2 regions of the Lutispora sp. genome follow, and region 2 is predicted to be linked to the other one. Evidence: a T-box and tRNA genes for the amino acid it is inferred to sense, from the RefSeq annotation. Region 2 holds a T-box; the other holds one or more tRNA genes.
The links. A T-box is a leader RNA that pairs with one kind of tRNA and senses whether it is charged. The one in region 2 lies ahead of pheS (phenylalanine--tRNA ligase subunit alpha), so its partner is inferred to be a tRNA-Phe.
Positions count from the first base shown of each region.

Region 1: it encodes a tRNA-Phe, which carries the amino acid that the T-box ahead of pheS (phenylalanine--tRNA ligase subunit alpha) is inferred to sense. The anticodon was not compared.

Region 1 covers NZ_JAWLCK010000027.1:17,981-24,878, forward strand. Annotated here, with positions in the region: gene ACESM9_RS06270 (MBL fold metallo-hydrolase RNA specificity domain-containing protein) at 1-1,582, opposite strand, end outside; tRNA gene ACESM9_RS06275 (tRNA-Pro) at 1,744-1,820, shown strand; gene ACESM9_RS06280 (CotS family spore coat protein) at 1,821-2,843, opposite strand; tRNA gene ACESM9_RS06285 (tRNA-Ile) at 3,032-3,108, shown strand; tRNA gene ACESM9_RS06290 (tRNA-Phe) at 3,116-3,191, shown strand; gene ACESM9_RS06295 (CheR family methyltransferase) at 3,229-4,008, opposite strand; gene ACESM9_RS06300 (bifunctional 4-hydroxy-3-methylbut-2-enyl diphosphate reductase/30S ribosomal protein S1) at 4,266-6,173, opposite strand; gene ACESM9_RS06305 (lysophospholipid acyltransferase family protein) at 6,166-6,738, opposite strand; gene cmk ((d)CMP kinase) at 6,741-6,898, opposite strand, start outside.
Region 2 covers NZ_JAWLCK010000007.1:16,715-23,612, forward strand. Annotated here, with positions in the region: gene thrS (threonine--tRNA ligase) at 1-710, shown strand, start outside; ribosomal protein L20 leader region at 790-903, shown strand; gene infC (translation initiation factor IF-3) at 911-1,432, shown strand; gene rpmI (50S ribosomal protein L35) at 1,454-1,651, shown strand; gene rplT (50S ribosomal protein L20) at 1,677-2,036, shown strand; gene ACESM9_RS02455 (TrmH family RNA methyltransferase) at 2,162-3,037, shown strand; T-box leader at 3,097-3,300, shown strand; gene pheS (phenylalanine--tRNA ligase subunit alpha) at 3,357-4,376, shown strand; gene pheT (phenylalanine--tRNA ligase subunit beta) at 4,392-6,785, shown strand; gene ACESM9_RS02470 (ABC transporter ATP-binding protein) at 6,849-6,898, shown strand, end outside.

The DNA.
Region 1 (6,898 bases), on a different contig from region 2:
AGCGGATATTCTCCATTTTTTTTGCCAAAATAAAAGCCTTATCATTATCGATGGAACTATCATTATTTAGTACTGCTAATTTTAGTGTATCTAGTATCATGTTCATCTCATCTAATAGATTAACATCTATACTATCCACTATATTTGACTTTCCAGGTGCAATTGTTCTGGAGTCTATTCTAGATTCTATTTCTACAGTTTCGCCTATGCGAGCTATTTCTATCTGGGAATCAAAATTGTGCTCTAATAAATTAGAAAACTCATTCAGTGAATCTTCTTCTCCATGTACTAAGAATATTTTTGCTGGTTTCTTTCTAAAAGCAGAAACCCAGTCAAGAAGACCTTTTTGGTCAGCATGGCCAGACAAACCGTTTAAGTTATATATTTTACAGTTGACGTATATTTCTTCGCCAAAAATCTTTACCTTTTTTTCACCTTCCAGAATTCTTCTGCCTAATGTGCCCTTTGCTTGATATCCTACAAATACTACGCAGGAATTACCACGCCAGAGATTATGTTTGAGGTGATGTTTAATTCGTCCTGCATCACACATTCCACTAGCAGATACTATTATGCTGCTTCCTTCATGAAAATTAATTGCTTTTGATTCTTCTGCAGTCTTAGTAAAAATAAGGTTTGGAAACTCAAAAGGATGGTCTCCCATTTTTATTAGTTCTTTTGTTTCATCATCAAACAGATCCTGATTATTATTAAATATATTAGTAGCATTAATTGCTAATGGGCTATCTACAAATACTGGTATATCCTTTATTTTGGAAAACTTACTTTCCTTCAACATATTCAGCATATATAAAATCTCTTGTGTGCGTCCAACGGCAAAGGAAGGTATGACAATATTTCCTCCGTTTTCTACTGTATGTGTTATGATATCCAGTAGAAACAATAAAGTATTCTCCATGGTATTATGCAATTTGTTGCCATAAGTTGTCTCCAAAATTAAATAATCAGCTTCATCAATATATGATGGATCTTTCATTATTGGAATATCTTTATTTCCTAAATCACCTGAAAAAACAATTTTAATCCTATCATTATCTTCTCTTACCCATATTTCAATTATTGCTGAACCTAATATATGTCCTGCATCTTTATATCTGACTTCTATTTCATCAGTTATTTTTACGATATCATCATAGTTTATGGGTTCAAAATACTTAAGCGACTTCTCAGCATCATCGATAGTATAAAGCGGTTCTATTAACGGCTTCCCTGCACGTAGTCTTTTTCTGTTTATCCACTCAACTTCCATTTCTTGTATATAGCCACTATCTGGCAGCATTATTGAGCATAACTCTGATGTAGCTTTTGTTGTTATTATTTTTCCTTTAAACCCTCTTTTCACTAATAAAGGTATTCTTCCACTGTGATCTATGTGTGCATGAGTTAATAAAAGAAAATCAATTTCAGCCGGGTCAAAATCAAATTGGTTTCTATTAAGATCCCCAGAATCAGAATCGCCCTGAAACATTCCACAATCAATCAATATTTTATGTTCTTTTGTTTCCAATAGATGACATGATCCTGTTACCATTTCCGCTCCACCTAAAAAGCTTAGTTTCATATAATACCCCCAATTGACAATAAATATTGGCAGTTCCATTGTCATTATAAATTCTATATTCTTCTAAATAAATAAATATCCTTCTTTGTAATGACAATTTAACACTAAGAATAATCTATTGACTTTACTTAAATTAAAGTATAATATATAAAATAGATTTTCGGGGCATGGCGCAGTTTGGTAGCGCGCTTGGTTCGGGACCAAGAGGCCGCAGGTTCAAATCCTGTTGCCCCGACCATTATGTTTTGATAGAGTAATTTTCTATGAACTTTTCAATAAAAATTTCCTTGGCTTCTCGGTATCTCAATATCTTATTTAGTTTTCTATAGTACCTATCTTCCTTCCATTTTTTCTTTTTTTGATACTTTTTTCTTCCAAGTCTGTAAAATTTATATGGAAATATCTGCATTGCCAGCAGGATTTTATATTCTTTTTCACTGATTTTTCTAATACTATCGTACTCAGAAATCAATGCTTTACACATGTCAAAGTCCCATAAAAAACTTTTGCGCCACATTATTCTTCTAATGAATTTTCCCAAGTCAATGACAGGTATGTCGTAGAGACAGCTCTCAAGATCTATTATGTAATAACCATTGCTTTCGCTTTTTAATATATTTTGATAGTAAAAGCTATTATGACATAAATACATTTCCTTTTTATATTCTTCACAAAGTGTGTTGTAGTTAGAGTTCCTCAAAATATTTAAAGCCTGTTGAGCCTGATTTATGTAATAGTCAACATTATTATAATATAAATTGTCGAAATCATTTTTATTATCCTTGTTTTTAAGGTAATCTTTGAAACTGTTTAATGAATTTAGTTTGTCGCTAAATATTTTTGGTAATTTCCCAATATTATTTTTAATTTTTATTTTTTTAGAATAAAAACCTTTTGCTTTGTTGTGAAATTCTGCTAATAATGTAACACTATCGATTATGTGTTCGGATACATTAAAATTGACTTCATCAGCATTGATCCAATTAGTTAAATAGTAGGTAGAATTCTTCCTTTGAATAATCATTTCACCTGAAATACTGCGAATTGGTTTAGCTACTTTATTAAAACCTTTCATCCTTAAGTATTCCATAATATTTATACTTTTTATTGCTCTCTTTTCCCCATTACCTATTTTTTTTAGGCAATAACAATCATTAGGTGTATTTATTTTGTAGACACTTCTTATTTTTTGAATGTTAATTACATTTAAAGAATATTGTTTTAGTATTTTTTCAATTTCAAGTTGTTCAAGAAAAGTCATATTTGAATCTTTATATATATGTGTTAAACAACTAACCAATTATATCAACTCCCATATGATACATCATTACATTATATTTATTCTAGCGATAATATATAATCAAAATGGTACAAAATATTAATTAATTCCATGATTATTATGTTGACATGTAATTAAAATTGTAGTAACATTAATAATGTTGCTGCTAAGGGCCTTTAGCTCAGTTGGTTAGAGCAACCGGCTCATAACCGGTTGGTCCGGGGTTCGAGTCCCTGAAGGCCCACCATATATATGCCTTGGTAGCTCAGTCGGTAGAGCAGAGGACTGAAAATCCTCGTGTCGGTGGTTCGATTCCGCCCCAAGGCACCATAAAAGAAAAAAACAGAGAGAAATCTCTGTTTTTTTATTACTTGTTTTTCAGCTTATAAAAGAAATTTTTCATAGGCTCAAGGTTATATTTTTGTGCTGAAATTATTTGTTCTGTGCTTCCGACAAACAATACTCCTTCAGGGCTTAGTGATTTACTAAATTTCACATAGATGCTGTTCTTTGCTTCTTCAGTAAAGTAGATTAATACATTTCTGCATGTTATAATATCACAATCACCTGGATACTTGTCCATCAAAAGGTTGTGTTTTTTAAACTCAACACATTTTTTTACTTCTTCTTTTATATTATATGTAGTAGAATTTTTAATAAAAAACTTGCTTATGAATTCACTCGGGAGATTTGCTAAGCTCTTATCACTATAAACTCCTATTTTTGCCTTATTTAAGGCATCATCATCAATGTCTGTGGCATAGACCTTTATATCTTTTAAATCCATAAACTTGTTTAGTAACATAACCAGAGAATAAGGTTCTTCTCCTGTGGAACAGGCAGCGCTCCATATTTTTAAATTCTTTTTTCTAGATAATAGATTGGGTATTATTTCTTTTTCTAAAATCTCCCACTGAGAAGGATTTCTGTAAAATTCTGATACATTAATTGTTAAATAATTTATAAACTCATTGAATAAACGAGTATCTTTTAATAAAGCATTATAATATGAATCATAGTCATTAAAATTATTTCTTGTGATCAATGAATCTATTCTTCTTTTCATTTGTCTTTCTTTGTAGCATGATAGATTTATATTTGTTAATTTAAATATTTTTTCTTTAAATTCTTCATACCCGATTAGCATAGAAGACACCTCGCAAGCAATTTTATTTCATTTGACCCAATTCTAACACAAAAATTACATAAAAAAAAGTCGTGATATGTGAACATATCACGAAAACAGAATGTAAAGGGGGTCTCAATGTATTTTGTGAGGTCATTAAGTATTATTTACAATATTTTAAAATTAATACATGAAAATAATAAAATTATAAAAAATATGTCAATCTTAACTTAAAAGCAAGATTGACATATTTTTTACTTATCCAATATTATAAATGTTTACTGTTCTACTTCTTTCATGCTTAGGCTTAATTTCTTTTCAGAAATATTTATATCAATAATTTTAGCTTTTACAATTTGATTTATTGTCAGCACATCAGACGGTTTTGCTATTCTTTCATCTGATATTTGGGAAATGTGTATCAACCCATCTACTCCAGGCTCAACCTCTACAAAAGCACCGAAGGGAGCAAATCTAAGAACTTTAACATCAATAATATCTCCTACATTGTATTTGTCTTCTATTGTAGACCAGGGCTCCGGCATTGTTTGTTTTAAGCCCAATGAAATTTTGTTTTTATCTTTATCTAGAGCAAGTATTACAGCTTCTACTTTATCGCCAGGTTTTACAACTTCTGATGGATGGTCTATTCTTGAGTATGATAATTCAGAAATATGGATTAAACCATCTACTCCACCTACATCAACAAAAGCTCCAAAATCAGTAATCCTTTTTACCTCACCCACAATTTTTTGTCCAACTTCTGCACTAGCCCAAAATTCATTTGCTTTTTTCTCTTTTTCCTCTAATAAGAAGTCTTTCCTGGAAACGATCACTTTTTTATTATCTTTGTCAAACTCAATAATTTTAACATTTATTTTGTCATTTTTATAAGACTCTAGATCACTGACGTATTTTAAATCAAATAAGGATGCAGGCATAAAAGTTCTTATTCCATAAACCTCTACAATACCTCCACCTTTTACAATTTCTTTTATAACACCTGGTACAGAAGTCTTTTCATTAAAGGCATATTCTAGTTTATACCAGTTCTTCTCAGCATCTACTAACTTTTTAGATAATACTACATTGCCTTCTCCATCATTTATGCTAACAACCTTAACTTCAATTTCATCACCAATTTTCACTAGTTCAGAAACTTTTAAATCCATATCCCAAGTTAAATCTTCTTTTTTAACTATTCCGTCAGCCTTATAGCCTATATTTACAATTACCTCTTCATCATTTAAAGATATTACAGTACCTTTTACTGTTTCACCAGGATGAAGAGATTTAAAACTTTTTTCATATTCCTCCATCATGTTTTCGTTACTAAAGTCTTGCATTTTTCTTATAACCTCCTTAATAATCCAATCAGGCGTTGAAGCTCCTGCTGTTATTCCAACTGTTTCCGCCTTCATGAGCTTTTCTTTTGGCAAATCCTTGGCAGTTTCTATATGGTAGGTATTATTACAAAACTGTTTAGCGATTTCATATAGCTTTATAGTATTTGAACTATTGAAACCACCAATAACTATCATTGTGTCAACATTTTGTGCTAATTCTCTTACAGATTTTTGTCTATTCTCTGTAGCACTGCATATAGTATCGTAAATTTCTACATCTTTAAATTTATCTTTAACCCTTTCTTTAATTCTATGCCAAAGATTTTTAGAAAATGTTGTTTGTGCAACTAAACATATTTTATCATAATAAGAGAGTTTGTCCACCATTTTTTCATCGTCTATTACGACAGCTTCATTATTACACCATCCATTAATGCCAATAACTTCAGGGTGGTTTTTATCACCAGCGATTATTATTTTGTAACCCTTGGCATGTTTCTCTTCAACAATTTTATGAATTCTTGAAACAAATGGGCATGTGCAATTTACAGTACTTAATCCTCTTGAGTTCATTTCTTCTAGAACCGTTTTGGGCACTCCATGAGATCTTATTATTATTAATGAATCCTTATCAATATCATCTAAAAGACTCTCAATCTCTATTACACCTTTGTTTCTTAAATCCTCTGTAACTTGTTTATTATGGATTAATGGTCCATAAGTGAATACTCTTTTTTCTTTGTTATTTTCTATGGTCTTTAATGTTTGGGCTACAGCATTTTTTACACCGAAACAAAATCCTGCATTCTTATCCAAAATTATTTTCATAATATCACCCATAATTTCTAATTGTTTTCATAATATCTATACTAATATTCGTATAATCCTCGTTTTTTAGTTTTAAATCAAAATACTTGTCAAGAAATATTGTTTTACCCACCCTTATTATTGTCTTGTTAAAGAACTTATAGTTAGTGTTAATTGATATAGGCACAATAGGACATTTTGATTTTATTGCCAGCATTGCGATGCCCGGTTCAGCTTTTAGTTCTCCAGTTTTGTTTCTTGTTCCTTCAGGAAATATACCAATATTTTGTTTTTCTTGAAGGAGTTTTAGCGAGATCTTTATGCTCTTTAAATCCGCTTGACCTCTTTTAACCGGATAAGCACCTAAATTACTTAATATATATCCAAAAAATCTATTAGAAAATAGTTCACTTTTAGCCATAAAATTAACCTTTTTAGGCAGATTAGCTGCTATAAGAATAGGGTCAATAGCTTTAGCATGATTTCCGCATACTATATATCCATCATCTTGTGGAAGATTGTCTAATCCTTCAATTTTAACACTATATAATAAGTTAAATAACGGTTTTAATATGAATTTAATTATATTATAAAACAATTCTACACTTCCCCCTTTATAGAAATATAATATAACATTTCTGATACAACTTCATCAACATTTTTACCGCTTGTATCAATTAAAATAGCATCCTCAGCCTGTCTTAAGGGGGAGGCTTCTCTATTGGTATCTATATAATCTCTTTCAATAATTTGCTTTT
Region 2 (6,898 bases):
AGATGGTAGATTATTTCTATAATTTATTTGGATTTAAGTACCATGTAGAATTATCCACTAGACCTGAAAATTCTATGGGGTCTGATGAAGATTGGGAGTTGGCTACTAATGCACTTAGAGATGCATTGGAATCAAGAGGCATTGAATACAAAGTAAATGAAGGTGATGGAGCCTTCTATGGCCCCAAAATAGATTTTCATCTGCAGGATTGCATCGGCCGTACATGGCAATGCGGTACAATACAATTGGATTTCCAGATGCCTGAGAGGTTTGATTTGACATATATCGGAGCAGATGGAGAAAAACACAGGCCTGTGATGATACACAGAGTAATTTTTGGCAGCATTGAAAGGTTTATTGCAATATTAACAGAGCATTTTGCAGGAGCATTCCCCGTTTGGATAGCACCAGTACAAGTGGTTGTTATACCTGTGTCAGAAAGGCAATATGATTATGCAAAAGAGATTGAACAAAAGCTAAATGAATTAGATATTCGAGTTGAGTCTGACCTAAGAAGCGAGAAAGTCGGTTATAAGATCAGAGAAGCACAGCTGAAAAAAGTTCCCTATATGCTGATTGTAGGAGACAAAGAAGTTGAAAGCTCAAGTGTTTCAGTAAGAGATAGAAAAGAAGGAGATAAAGGTGCAGTGAAACTAGAGGAATTTATTAATCAAATAATGAATGAAATAGCTGAGAAAACAAGCAAATAATATAATTTAATATTGACAACACCAATGTATAATGATAATATATATTAGTCAATATATAATAAAATATTGCTATATCTTTAAGCACAAGTAGAAGGTCCACTTCTCACCTTACAGCTTCGCTAGTAAGGTAAATATATAGTTCGTATAAATATAACGGGCAGGTGGATTTTTCTACCTGCCCAGTTTTAATATGGAGGTGATTGACTATAAGTAGCAATAAGGAAGTTCAAATTAATGAAGATATTAGGGATAAAGAGGTTAGGGTAATAGATATCAATGGAGAACAACTTGGTATAATGTCTTCCAAGCAAGCTTTGGAAATTGCAATGGAACGAGAATTAGACCTCGTTAAAATAGCTCCACAAGCAAAACCACCAGTGTGTAAAATAATGGACTATGGTAAATTTACTTTTGAACAGAGTAAAAGGGAGAAAGAAGCACGTAAAAACCAAAAGGTTATTAATGTAAAGGAAATAAGATTTTCTCCCAAAATTGAGGAGCATGACCTGAATGTGAAAGCTAAAAACGCTCAAAAATTTTTAAACGATGGTAACAAGGTTAAGGTTACCATAAGATTCAGAGGTAGAGAAATAGACCATGTTGCATATGGTGAGAAAGCCCTAGGACGATTTTATGATATCTTGAAGGATGTCTGTGTAATTGAAAAACCGGCGAAGTTAGAAGGGAAGAATCTTTCCTTGACTTTAGCGCCTAGACAATAGTAAAAAAGGGAGGACTTTGTAATGCCTAAAATGAAAACCCATAGAGCTTCAGCAAAAAGATTCAGCTTTACTAAATCAGGAAAAGTAAAAAGAGCTAAAGCTTTCAAACAGCATATTTTAACTAAGAAAACTTCAAAAAGAAAAAGAAACCTTAGAAAAACAGGTTATGCCAGCACATCAGAGACAAAGATTATTAGACAGTTGGTACCATATAAATAATTTCCATAAGGAGGCAGCATAAAAGATGGCAAGAGTAAAAAGAGCACTAAACGCCCATAAAAAGCGTAGAAAGATATTAAAATTAGCTAAAGGCTATGTAGGAGCCAGGAGCAAGAAATATAGAGTAGCAAATGAAACAGTTATTAGAGCATTAAGATTTGCTTACATTGGAAGAAAGCTAAGAAAAAGGGATTTCAGAAAGCTATGGATTTCAAGAATAAATGCAGCTGCAAGAATTCATGGATTATCCTATAGCAAGTTTATAAATGGGCTTAAGCAATCAGGAATAGAAATAAATAGAAAAATGTTGTCAGAAATGGCTATCAATGATGAGGCTGGATTTGCTAAGTTAGTTGATATTGCTAAACAAAAATTAAACGCATAAAAGACCGAAAGGTCTTTTTTATTTTATTTCTTTCCACTTCCACATTGCATTTAGTTTTAAAAGAGGTTAGGATGAAGATAATAAACAAAGGGAAATATTAATTATACTCGGCTGGATTTTAATAAGTGGAGCTGAAAAGCCAAGAAAGATGGAAAAGAAGATTGATTGAAGGTGAACATATGATACAAGCCATAACCAGTAGTCAAAATAAAATTATCAAACATGCAAAGTCTTTACATATGAAGAAATACAGGGATTCCAATGAACAATTTCTAATAGAGGGAATCAAGCTCATAAGAGAAGCTCTGACCTACGATGTTTCTATAAATACCCTGTTATATCATAATAAAGTTTCTAATAATCCTGATATTCAGGAGATCATCAATATATGCTTGGGAAGGGGTGTATCTGTATACGAGTTAGAAGAAAAACCTTATTTAGATATCAGCGAAACAAAGACACCTCAAGGCATAATATGTATTGGACACAAGAGGACTTATGATATTAATTTACTTATTAAGAGAGATAGATATAATGTGGTGATTTTAGAAGAAGTTCAGGATCCTGGAAATGTTGGCACTATTATAAGGACTGCAGATGCTTTCGGATTTGATTTTGTTATATTGTCAAAAGGCTGTGCTGATATTTATTCAGGGAAAACCATTAGATCCACTATGGGTTCATTGTTCCATATTCCCGTTATAGATAATGTAGACCTTGTAGATGTAATATCCACCCTCAACCAGGTTGAAGTCCTCACTTTAGCGACAACACCTCGTGGCGGTATTGCCTGTTATGATATTGATTATAAGAATAAGAATGCTATTGTTATAGGCAACGAATCGAAGGGGCTTTCTGACGCAGTAATGGATAAGGTGAAAATCAAAGCTAATATTCCTATGTTGGGAAAAGCAGAATCTTTGAATGCCAGTGTAGCCGCATCTACTATTATGTATGAATTAATGAGATATAAGCTGTTAACAGCTAAAAATGACTTATAAATATTGTAATAATGAGTATCATGTGTTATAATTCAGAATAAGTTTATATTAACTATACAATACTATCTATGAAGGAAAGAGTAGGATATATCAAGTATAAGAGATATGGTGTCGTGGCTGAAAGCACCATTTACTGTGATATATCTGAAGTTCATTCTGGAGATTCAGAGCTGAAAACAGTAGGTTCTGACGGCATAACCGTTAAATTTTAGAGAGGCCTTTATGGCAACTAGGGTGGTACCGCGGAAACCTTCGTCCCTTTTTTTGGAATGGAGGTTTTTTTATTTATATGAATAATCCAGCGAAAGGAGTTTTATAAATGAGGGAGAAGCTAGAAAAGATAAAAAGTGAATCAATTATAGAAATTGATAATGTTGAATCAGCGCAGCAACTTGAAGAAATCAGAGTTAAGTATCTTGGGAAAAAAGGTCAACTAACTCAGTTACTACGCGGTATGGGTCAATTGAGTCCTCAAGAGAGGCCGATAATTGGACAATTTGCAAACGAAATTAGGGATTTAATAACAGAAAAGATTGAACAGACAGCATATTGCCTAAAAAGAAAAGACTTAGAAAAAAGACTGAGAAGTGAATTTATTGATGTCACCATGCCGGGAAGGAAAAAGAAGCTGGGGAATAAGCATCCACTGACTAAAGTATTAAACGAAATTGAAGATATTTTTATTGGAATGGGCTTTAGCATAGTTGAGGGACCTGAAATTGAAAAAGCATATTATAATTTTGATGCATTAAACCATAGTAAATATCATCCTGCAAGGGATATGCAGGATACATTCTATATAACTGAAGAATTGTTATTGAGGACTCAGACTTCGCCAAATCAAGTAAGGACAATGGAAAGACAGAAGCCTCCAATAAGAGTTATTGTGCCAGGGCGAGTATATAGAGCAGATGAAATTGATGCAACCCACTCCCCTATGTTCCATCAAATAGAAGGTTTGGTAGTTGACAAAGGTATTACAATGGCAAATCTGAAAGGAACATTAGATGTGTTTGCTAAGAAACTCTATGGAGAGCAGACCCAAACTAAATTTAGACCTCACCATTTTCCATTCACAGAGCCAAGCGCAGAGATGGATTGTACATGTTCTGCCTGTGGTGGGGAAGGATGCCGCATATGCAAGAATACAGGCTGGATTGAAATTTTAGGTGCAGGCATGGTTCATCCCAATGTGCTTGCAAATTGTGGTATAGATCCGGAAGTTTACTCAGGATTTGCATTTGGTATGGGCTTGGATAGAATAGCCATGTTAAAATATGATATTACAGACTTAAGACTCATGTTCGAAAATGATAAAAGATTTTTGGAACAGTTCTAGGGAGGAGGAATAAAGATGCTTGTACCGATTAAATGGTTGAAAGATTATGTTGATATGGATATAGATATAAAAGAATTCGTTGATGCAATGACTATGTCAGGCTCAAAGGTAGAATCTGTTGAAGAAATGGGGCAAAACATTAATAAAATTGTTGTAGGAAAGATATTAGAGATAGTGACCCACCCCAATGCAGATAGCTTATTGGTTACTAAAGTAGATGTAGGTGAGGAAGTACTGCAGATAATAACCGGGGCTACAAACATAAGGGTGAATGATTTTGTTCCAGTAGCATTGCATGGTTCTACGCTACCTAACGGGACAAAAATAAAAAGGGGAAAACTTAGAGGTCTTGAGTCCAATGGAATGTTATGTTCACCAGATGAATTAGGATTGGATGCAGAAAGTCTTCCAGAGGGAGTAGATATGGTGGATGGTATATATATACTGCCTCATGAATATCCTTTAGGTCAAGACATCAAAGAAGTATTAGGTTTTGATGATAAAATTGTGGAATTTGAAATAACCAATAACAGACCTGATTGTCTAAGTATACTAGGTATAGCCAGGGAAGCAGCAGCAACCTTTGGGCTTAAAATGAAGTATCCTAGTATTGAAGTATCAGGAAAAGAAGGGTATATATCAGATTATATTTCTGTAAGTGTTCAGGATACTGATCTCTGTCCCAGATTTGCAGTAAGAATAATAAAAAATGTTGAGGTTAAGGATTCTCCTGCATGGATGCAGGATAGGCTTCTAAAAGCAGGTATAAGACCGATAAACAACATAGTTGACATAACAAATTACGTTATGTTGGAAACAGGCCAACCTATGCATGCTTACGATTTAAACATGCTGGAAGGTAAAAAGATAATCGTTAGAAGAGCTAAGGAAAATGAAAAAATTGTAACTCTTGATGAAGCAGAAAGAACATTGGACAATGAAACATTGGTAATTGCAGATGCTAATAAAGCAATTGGCATAGCAGGAATAATGGGTGGATACAATAGCGAAATAAAAGATGACACAAAAACTATTGCCTTGGAAAGCGCGGTTTTTAACTCAATCAATGTTAGATTATCTTCTAAAAAATTGGGATTGAGAACTGAAGCTTCTTCAAGATTCGAGAAAGGTTTGGATGTAGAAACTGTACAATTTGCAATAGATAGGGCTTGCCATCTGGTTGAGCTGTTACAGGCAGGAGAAGTAGTTGAGGGAATGATTGACATATACCCTGTCAGGAAGGAAAAAAGAGTCATGGAATTAAGGCCTGACAGAGTCAATCAGCTTCTGGGAACTGATATTCCTGTAAGCAGAATTAAACAGGTTTTAGAATCTCTTGAATTTGAAGTTACAGGAGATGAAATATTGAAAGTTATTGTGCCTACTTTCAGAGATGATGTAACCATAGAAGCAGATTTGATAGAAGAAATCGCCAGAATATATGGATATGAGAATATACCTGGAAAACTGATGGATACAACATTCACCCAAGGGGGCAGAAACACTAAGCAAAAAATAAGAGAAATGGTTAGAGCTAATTTAGCAGCCCAAGGTTTATATGAGACATATACGTACTCCTTTGTAAGCCCTAGCGTGTTCAATCAGATAAATTACAAAGCGAATAACCCTTTAAGAAAGGCAATTAAGATCATTAACCCTCTAGGAGAGGACCAGAGTATAATGAGAACTACTATAATTCCTAATATGCTTGAAGTAATAAGCAGAAACTATAATAGGAAAATAAGCGAGGCAATGTTTTATGAGCTATCTAAAGTGTATTTAGCAGAAGAGTTGCCTTTAAAAGATTTAGCTTATGAAAGAGATACTCTGATAATAGGAATTTACGGAGATGTGGATTTTTATGATTTGAAGGGTATAATTGAGAATGTGATGGCTGAACTAAATATTAGTAGTTATAGAGTGCTTCCATCAAATCATGAAACTTTCCACCCTGGAAGAACCGCAGAATTATTGATAAATAATAAAAGAATAGGGTATCTGGGAGAGATACATCCTGATGTTTTAGATAATTATGATATTCCAACTAGGGTATATATAGCAGAGTTGGATTTTGAAGAGATAGCTATTCAGTCTAATTTGGATATAAAATACAAACCGCTTCCTAAATATCCTTCCATTGAAAGAGATATTGCAGTAGTGGTAGCAGAGGAGATCACAGCAGCTCAAGTGGAAGAGATTATAAGAAACAAGGGAGGAAAGCTTGTTTCAGATGTGAAACTTTTCGACATATACAGGGGCTCTCAAATAGAGGAAGGGTATAAGAGTATGGCTTATAGCATAGTATACCGTTCAGATGAAAAAACTCTTTCCGAAGATGATATTACAAAGGTTCATAATAAAATATTGAATTCCTTAGCAAACCAAGTAGGAGCAATATTGAGAAGCTAGTTCCTATAAGTGGCATGAATACTATGTATTCATGCCACTTATAAGGGTTATGGAGTGATTGGTTTGAATGAAATAATAAAGGTATTAAACCTGAAAAAATATTTTGAAATCCA